Regions from separate parts of the Mesorhizobium sp. 131-3-5 genome, predicted to be linked through region 2. Evidence: riboswitches for the same ligand, from Rfam matches in the RefSeq annotation. Region 2 holds a riboswitch; each other region holds the start of a gene.
The links. Region 2 has a riboswitch for cobalamin ahead of metE (5-methyltetrahydropteroyltriglutamate--homocysteine S-methyltransferase). Riboswitches for the same ligand answer to the same signal wherever they lie in the genome.
Positions count from the first base shown of each region.

Region 1: linked by a shared signal. The riboswitch ahead of JG747_RS01935 (aromatic ring-hydroxylating oxygenase subunit alpha) and the one ahead of metE (5-methyltetrahydropteroyltriglutamate--homocysteine S-methyltransferase) in region 2 are both predicted to bind cobalamin.
Region 3: linked by a shared signal. The riboswitch ahead of bluB (5,6-dimethylbenzimidazole synthase) and the one ahead of metE (5-methyltetrahydropteroyltriglutamate--homocysteine S-methyltransferase) in region 2 are both predicted to bind cobalamin.

Region 1 is NZ_AP023254.1:425,312-427,572, forward strand. Features, by position in the region: cobalamin riboswitch at 457-657, shown strand; gene JG747_RS01935 (aromatic ring-hydroxylating oxygenase subunit alpha) at 772-2,019, shown strand; gene JG747_RS01940 (hybrid-cluster NAD(P)-dependent oxidoreductase) at 2,040-2,261, shown strand, end outside.
Region 2 is NZ_AP023255.1:407,549-409,809, forward strand. Features, by position in the region: gene metE (5-methyltetrahydropteroyltriglutamate--homocysteine S-methyltransferase) at 1-1,120, opposite strand, end outside; cobalamin riboswitch at 1,237-1,436, opposite strand; partial or broken gene JG747_RS34455 (cytochrome P450) at 1,711-2,004, opposite strand; gene JG747_RS34460 (cytochrome P450 family protein) at 1,971-2,261, opposite strand, start outside.
Region 3 is NZ_AP023254.1:5,530,673-5,532,933, forward strand. Features, by position in the region: gene JG747_RS27185 (histone deacetylase family protein) at 1-624, opposite strand, end outside; cobalamin riboswitch at 746-925, shown strand; partial or broken gene bluB (5,6-dimethylbenzimidazole synthase) at 1,099-1,605, shown strand; gene JG747_RS27195 (hypothetical protein) at 1,773-2,261, opposite strand, start outside.

The DNA of each region.
Region 1 (2,261 bases), on a different replicon from region 2:
GTCTTGGGATTGAAATCGCGTCGTTCGGACAGCCCCGATGTGGGAAAGCCAGATCGCCGTTTCCAATCACGAAGTTGTTCCGTGTGGACCAAGAATCCACCACTTGAAATTGTGCCAGAGGTTTCCTCGCCATAAATTTTTCTTCTTGATATCAATCACTTAATAAAAGCCAGCCGCAAGATCACAGACTGTATCGGAGGTCCAGTGTTCACACCGTCCTGCACGCACCGTCAACAGAAACGAACCGTTCGGTTCGATTTTAGAATCCGCTAATAGTCACTTTTCGAAACCGTTAACCTTTTTTGCCCCTGTTCCGGGTCGATTTTGACAGCCAGGTACAGCTATCGGCGAAGACGATTTTCGTGACCGCTGTCCGCGCCCAGATCGTTGCGCATGCGTGTCGCGCCGCATGGATGCGATGTCGCTTTCATGCCGATGTCGCAAACGCCGTCGTGATTAGATCATGTCATCTCAGGTGCCGCTTCGTGACGACGGGGTGGAGAATTGGGAAGCCGGTCAAAATCCGGCGCTGCCCCCGCAACGGTGGTGGAGTTCAAGTCGCAACGGGAGACCACTGGGCGAAAGCCTGGGAAGGTGTCGCGACCGTCCGCAAGGACACTCCAGAGCCCGGAAACCAGCCCGAGATTTTTGAGCTCGACTGATCGCGGTGGGCGGTCAAGAGGCGGATGGCGCGCGCCCGGCTTTCGCCGGCCTGCGTCTCATCCTTCCTCAATCACCACCAGTTCAGTCCTTGACGTATGAGGACAGGACATGGAAGCGCGCAACGATATGCTGAGGCTCTTGAACAGCCGCAGAGAGGGCTTCTCGCTCGAGCAGCCCTTCTATACCGATCCCGATTTCTTCAAGCTCGACATGGAGCTGATCTGGTATCGCGACTGGCTGTTCGTCGGCCATGATTGCGAACTGCCCAAGCCCGGCAGCTTCATCACCGTGCAGATCGGCGACTATCCGGTCGTGCTGGTGCGCGATCAGCAGGGCAAGATCAACGCTTTCCACAATTCCTGCCGCCACCGCGGTAGCCGCGTCTGCAACACCGACAAGGGCATGGCCGCCAAGCTGGTCTGCCCCTATCACCAATGGACCTATGAGCTGGACGGAAGGCTGCTGTTTGCCCGCCAGATGGCCGACGGTTTCGACAAGAGCCAGTTCGGCCTGAAGCCGGTCGCCTGCGAAAGCGTGGCCGGCTATATCTTCATCTGCCTGGCCAAGGAACCCGCCGACTTCTCGCCGATGCGGGCGATGATCGAACCCTATCTCAAGCCGCACCGGCTCAGCGAAGCCAAGATCGCCTTCGAGAGCACGATCGTCGAGAAGGGCAACTGGAAGCTCGTCTGGGAAAACAACCGCGAGTGCTACCACTGCGCCGGCAATCACCCGGAGCTGTGCAAAACCTTCCCGGAAGCCCCGACGGTGACCGGCGTGCAAGGCGCCGACAGCGATCCGGAGATGCTGGCACACTGGGCCAAATGCGAAGCGGCCGGCCTGCCGAGCAAGTTCCGCATCGATCCGGCCGGGCAATACCGCGCCACCCGCGCGCCGCTGCTGCGCGATGCGGTCAGCTACACGATGACCGGCAAGCGGGCGGTGAAGAAGAACCTGTCCGACAGCGTCTCCGACGACCGCATCGGTTCCTTGCTGCTCTATCACTATCCGACGACGTGGAACCACATTCTGGGCGACCACGCCGTCACCTTCCGCGTGCTGCCGATCAGCGCCACGGAAACCGCGGTGACGACCAAATGGCTGATTCACAAGGATGCGGTCGAGGGTGTCGACTACGATCTTGCCGAACTCACCCATGTCTGGACCGAGACCAACGACCAGGATCGCCGCATCGTCGAGGAAAACGCCTTCGGCATCCAGTCGCCGGCCTATGAACCCGGCCCCTATTCGGAGCTGCATGAGGGCGGCGTGATCCAGTTTGTCGACTGGTACGCCCGCTTCATCGGTCCGCGCCTTGCCGACGATGGCCGGCCGGCCCTGCGCAGTGTCGCCTGAGGGGTTTGGGGATGAACGCGATGACGGATCTTGGCCTCTATCGCCATCTCGACCAGATGGCGCCCTGGAACGACAGGCTGCAGGTGCTGGAAGTGATCGGCGTCAGCGACGAGGCGCCTGACGTCAAGACCTTCACCTTCCGCTCCGACAACCAGACCTGGTTCCGCTACAAGCCGGGCCAGTTCGTGACGCTGGAACTGCCGACGCCGGACGGCCCGCTGATGCGCACCTATACGCTGTCG
Region 2 (2,261 bases):
CGACCAGCTCGCCGGTCTTTTGCGCCGCGAAGGCGAGCCACGACTTCACATCCGCATCGAGTGCCGTCTCCATGTCCAGGTCGATCGGCACATGCAGCATCGAGCAGGACGGGGCAATCTCCACGCGGTCCAGCGGCCAGCCGGCGACGATCGGCTTGGTGCGGTCAAGTATGGCAGGCAAGTTCGCACGCCAGACGTTGCGGCCGTCGATCAGTCCGAGCGAGAGCACAAGTTCCTTCTGCGCGAGCCGGCCGACGGTCTCCAACTGCTCTGGAGCGCGCACGAGATCGACGTGCAGTCCCGCCACGGGCAGAGAAATTGCGGTCTCGAGATTGTCTCCCAGCGATCCGAAATAGGTAGCGACCATGATCTTCAACTCCGGTGCTGCTTTTGACAGCCGGCAGTAGGCGAATTGGAGCGCATCCCGTTCGTTGGGAACCAGATCGACCACGAGCGCCGGCTCATCGATCTGCACCCAATCGGCTCCCGCGAGCTTCAGCCTCCGCAGGAGCTCCTCGTAGACGGGCAGCAGCCGTGGCAGGAGCGCGACAGGGTTGAAACCTTCCTCAGGTGACTTCGCCAACTTGAGAAAGGTAACCGGTCCAAGCAGGACCGGGCGCGTGTGGATGCCGAGCGCCTTGGCCTCGAGGAAATGATCGACCGGTTTCGCCGACGAGAGGGCAAAGCTCTGATCGTCGGTAAGTTCCGGCACAATGTAGTGATAGTTGGTGTCGAACCATTTGGTCATTTCCATCGCGGCAAGGCCATGCCCGTTGGCCGCATGCTCGTCACCGGCATGTCCGCAATCAGCGGCCTGATCTTGGTTGCCGCGCGCCATTGCGAAATAGGTATCGAGTGGGACCTCGCCGTCAGTCCAGGTGTATCGTGCCGGCACGGCGCCGACCATGGCGACGGTGTCGAGCACATGGTCATAAAGCGAGAAATCGTTGGACGGGATTTTCGACACGCCGCGATCGTGCTGCTCCCTCCAGCTGGCGGCGCGTAGCGCCTTCCCCGTCGCGAGCAGGTCGGCAGCGGGAGATTTTCCGGACCAGTAGCTTTCAAGCGCGAATTTGAGTTCCCGCCGTCGACCGATACGCGGCACGCCGAGCGTTGCCACTGGAATTTGTTGAGAGACAGTCATGCCATACCCCGATGGTTGGGGCGTGGGGACAAGGAACGCGCGAGCAGGCGGCACGAAGCCAGGCTACCGCGGCCACCGAGACACCCCGCCCGTGGACGTTGTTCGTCGTGGCAGGTCTCCTGGCTCGCGGGTCAAAGCCTCTGCCCGTCTTCCCGAGGCCGTTCGCCTCAGTGACACCAATGGGCTTGGCTCGCCGCTAACAGTTGCGGGGGCAGCGCCGGCATCGCACCGGCTTCCCTCTTAGCTCCGCTACAGCAGTGCCGCGCGGAGAACCACGACATGCGCACAATCACAGCAGCTTCGCTCCTTGTCAATACATATAACGAGATGTTTATGTGATGATGCGAATAATGCCCTTGCGCTGATCGGTCTCTTTCGCCCAAAGCCGCTTACGATGCCGCCTCTTATCAGTGCAGGCTCGGAGAGATCCTTGTCTCCATCGGCGACGCCGGATCAGATCGAGGTCGCCGGGCTCAAAGGGCGTAAAGTCGGGCCAGGTCGTCACGGTCAGCCGGGAATCCCGGTACTTGTTTCCGCTCGGCTTCGCTCAGCGTCCTTGCGCACTCGCCCATCAGCACGCTGATAGCCATGTCCGGAAGCGGAAAGGAGAGGTGGCGCCTCAGGTCGGCGGACTGGGGCTGGGCCGCCAGCGTCTCGAACAACTGCGCGGCGATCGCCTCGACCTGCTGCGCGAGCAGCTTCACCCTGCGATTGCTGAAGGCCGGCGCCACGATCGTGCGTAACCGGGCATGCTCGCCCCCCTCGTGCGAGACCAGCCACCCCGGCGAACCGAGAATCACCGAATCCGGGGTGAATGCCGCACTCTCTAAGCGACGGAAGGGCGGAAGCTGACCGGCAGGCGCTGCGGGCAGCGAATGACGTAAGACGGCATGTAGACGACGTCCTCCGCAGCGATGGTCAGCGCCAGATCCTCCAGCCGCCCGAACAGCGCGGGGAAGGCGCAGCGCAATTCCAGGCGCGCCAGCGCAGCGCCCAGGCAGGCATGCGGCCCCTCGCCGAATGACAAATGCGGGTTGTGCCGCCGGGTGACATCGAACCTGTTGGCGCCGGGGCCGAAGGCCTTTTCGTCCCGGTTCGCCGCATGGAACGCCATCAG
Region 3 (2,261 bases), on a different replicon from region 2:
GGGTGCATTGACGATGTTGCCGGCGCCGGTCTCGGTCTTCGCGCCAGTGCCGGGATAAAGCGGCATCTGGTGCGTCGAGCAATAGAGAACCGAGGGATCGTCCCAGAAAATATCCTGCGTGCCGTTGCCGTGATGGACATCCCAGTCGACGACGGCGACACGCTCGGCGCCATGCTTCTTCTGCGCATAGCGCGCCGCAATCGCCGCCGTGTTGAAGAAGCAGAAGCCCATTGCGGTGGTCTTTTCGGCATGGTGGCCGGGCGGCCTTGCGGCGACGAAGACGTTGTCGGCGCGGCCTGCAAAGACGTCGTCAACAGCGGCGTTGGCCGCGCCGATCGCGGCGATCACCGCCTGCCAGCTCTTCGGGCTGGCGGTGGTGTCGGCATCGATGCGGGCAATACCCTCTTCGGGAATGGCGGCACGCACACGGGCGACGAAATCGGCGGGATGGGCGTAGAGGATGGTGGCCTCGTCGCCCTCCGGCGCTTTGACACGATCGAGCGCGGCAAAAGCCTCGTCGTCGAGCACGCGCTCGATGGCGCGCAGGCGGTCCGGCCGCTCGGGGTGACCGGGCGGTGTGATGTGTTCGAGGAAGATCGGATGCGTGTAGAGACGGGTTGTCATGCTCCCTATCTAGTGCCCCGGCGCCGCGATGGCCATGCATTGCAGCTTGATGGCTGGGGAAAATCGCGCCTGCGTCCATTGGCGTCGCTGCGGGGATTGGCGCGGCCGAGCCTTCGGCGTAAGGTCGCCGCTACTGCCTGGTGCCCGTCGCAAGCGGGAGAATCGGGAACACGGTTGAATTCCGTGGCGTGCCCAACGCTGTGAGGGGGACCGCGCCGGTAAATGCCACTGTCGATGACGGGAAGGCACCGGACGCGGGTTGATCCCAAGCCAGAAGACCGGCCTGGCAGGCATCGTCATCCGCATGGTCAGGCGGACGGCATCAGAGCGACGTGCGTCCGCTTGGATGCACAAAGTGCGCTCTGACGGTGTGGAGCTATTGCAATCGCAAGGGGACGAGCGATGCCGGAACACATGACCGCTGCTATGGGTGATGGATTTGACCAGATGGCGCGCGACGCGGTTTACCGCGCCATGTTCACGCGGCGCGACGTGCGCAGCCATTTCCTGCCCACCGGGCTCGACGACGCGGTGCTGGCGCGGCTTCTGCTTGCCGCCCACCATGCACCGTCGGTCGGCTTCATGCAGCCGTGGAATTTCATCGTCATCCGCGACGCCGCGCGACGGGCTGATGTGCGCGACCTGTTCCTGGCCGCGCGCGAGCAGGAATTGCCTGAAATCGAAGTGGAAAGACAGGCGCTCTACCGCAAGCTCAAGCTTGAAGGCATCTGCGAAAGCGCCCTCAACATCTGCATCACCTGCGACCGCGAGCGCTCAAAAAACTCGCCGCTGGGACGTTGGCACAATCCGGAGATGGATCTCTACAGCACGGTCTGCGCGGTGCAGAATTTCTGGCTGGCCGCGCGTGCCGAAGGCGTCGGCGTCGGCTGGGTCAGCATCATCGAGCCGCAAGCGTTGAAGAGCCTGCTGTCCATTCCCGAGCACGTGACGCCGATCGCATATCTCTGCGTCGGCCGGGTTTCCGAGTTCGCATCCAAACCGGACCTGGAAACGCATGGCTGGGGCCGGCGGCTGCCGCTGCCCGATCTGATCATGAGCGAGACTTTTTGCGGGCAAGGAGAGACGCCACTCAAGTCAGCGGTGGCGCACCTCAACACGGTTGCTGCTGCGCAGGCGAATCCCGCCGATCAGTGCGTCGCGCCGGCCGTGCCCCAGCGCGAGCCGCCAAAGGAGGCCAGCGCCTTGTCCTTCAACTCTCGGAACTTCGACGACGCCTCGGCCAGCCGGGCATCCCAGGCCGGATCAGGCACCTGGCCGGCGATGGTCTTGAAATAGACCTGCATCAGGCAGGCGATGGCGAAGGGCTCGATGAAGGCCGCCTTGAAGGCCCAGGCAAAGACGATGGCGAGCACGAAAGCCCAGCCGGCGAGTTGCCCTGGCATGAGGAAAAGAATGGCGGCGGCCGGGGCCAGCATCAGCAGGAAGATGACGAAGGAGACACCCCACATGATGACCGCCAGCCAGACGGCGTTCTTGATCATGGTCTTGCCGTTCTGGGCGTAGAGCACCACGCCTTGCCGAGCGGTTTCGAACGGTGAGGACGAATTGATGCGGATGTTGTAGCCGAGGATGATCTCGTCGACATAGGTGAGTGACAGGCGGATCACCGTGTTGAT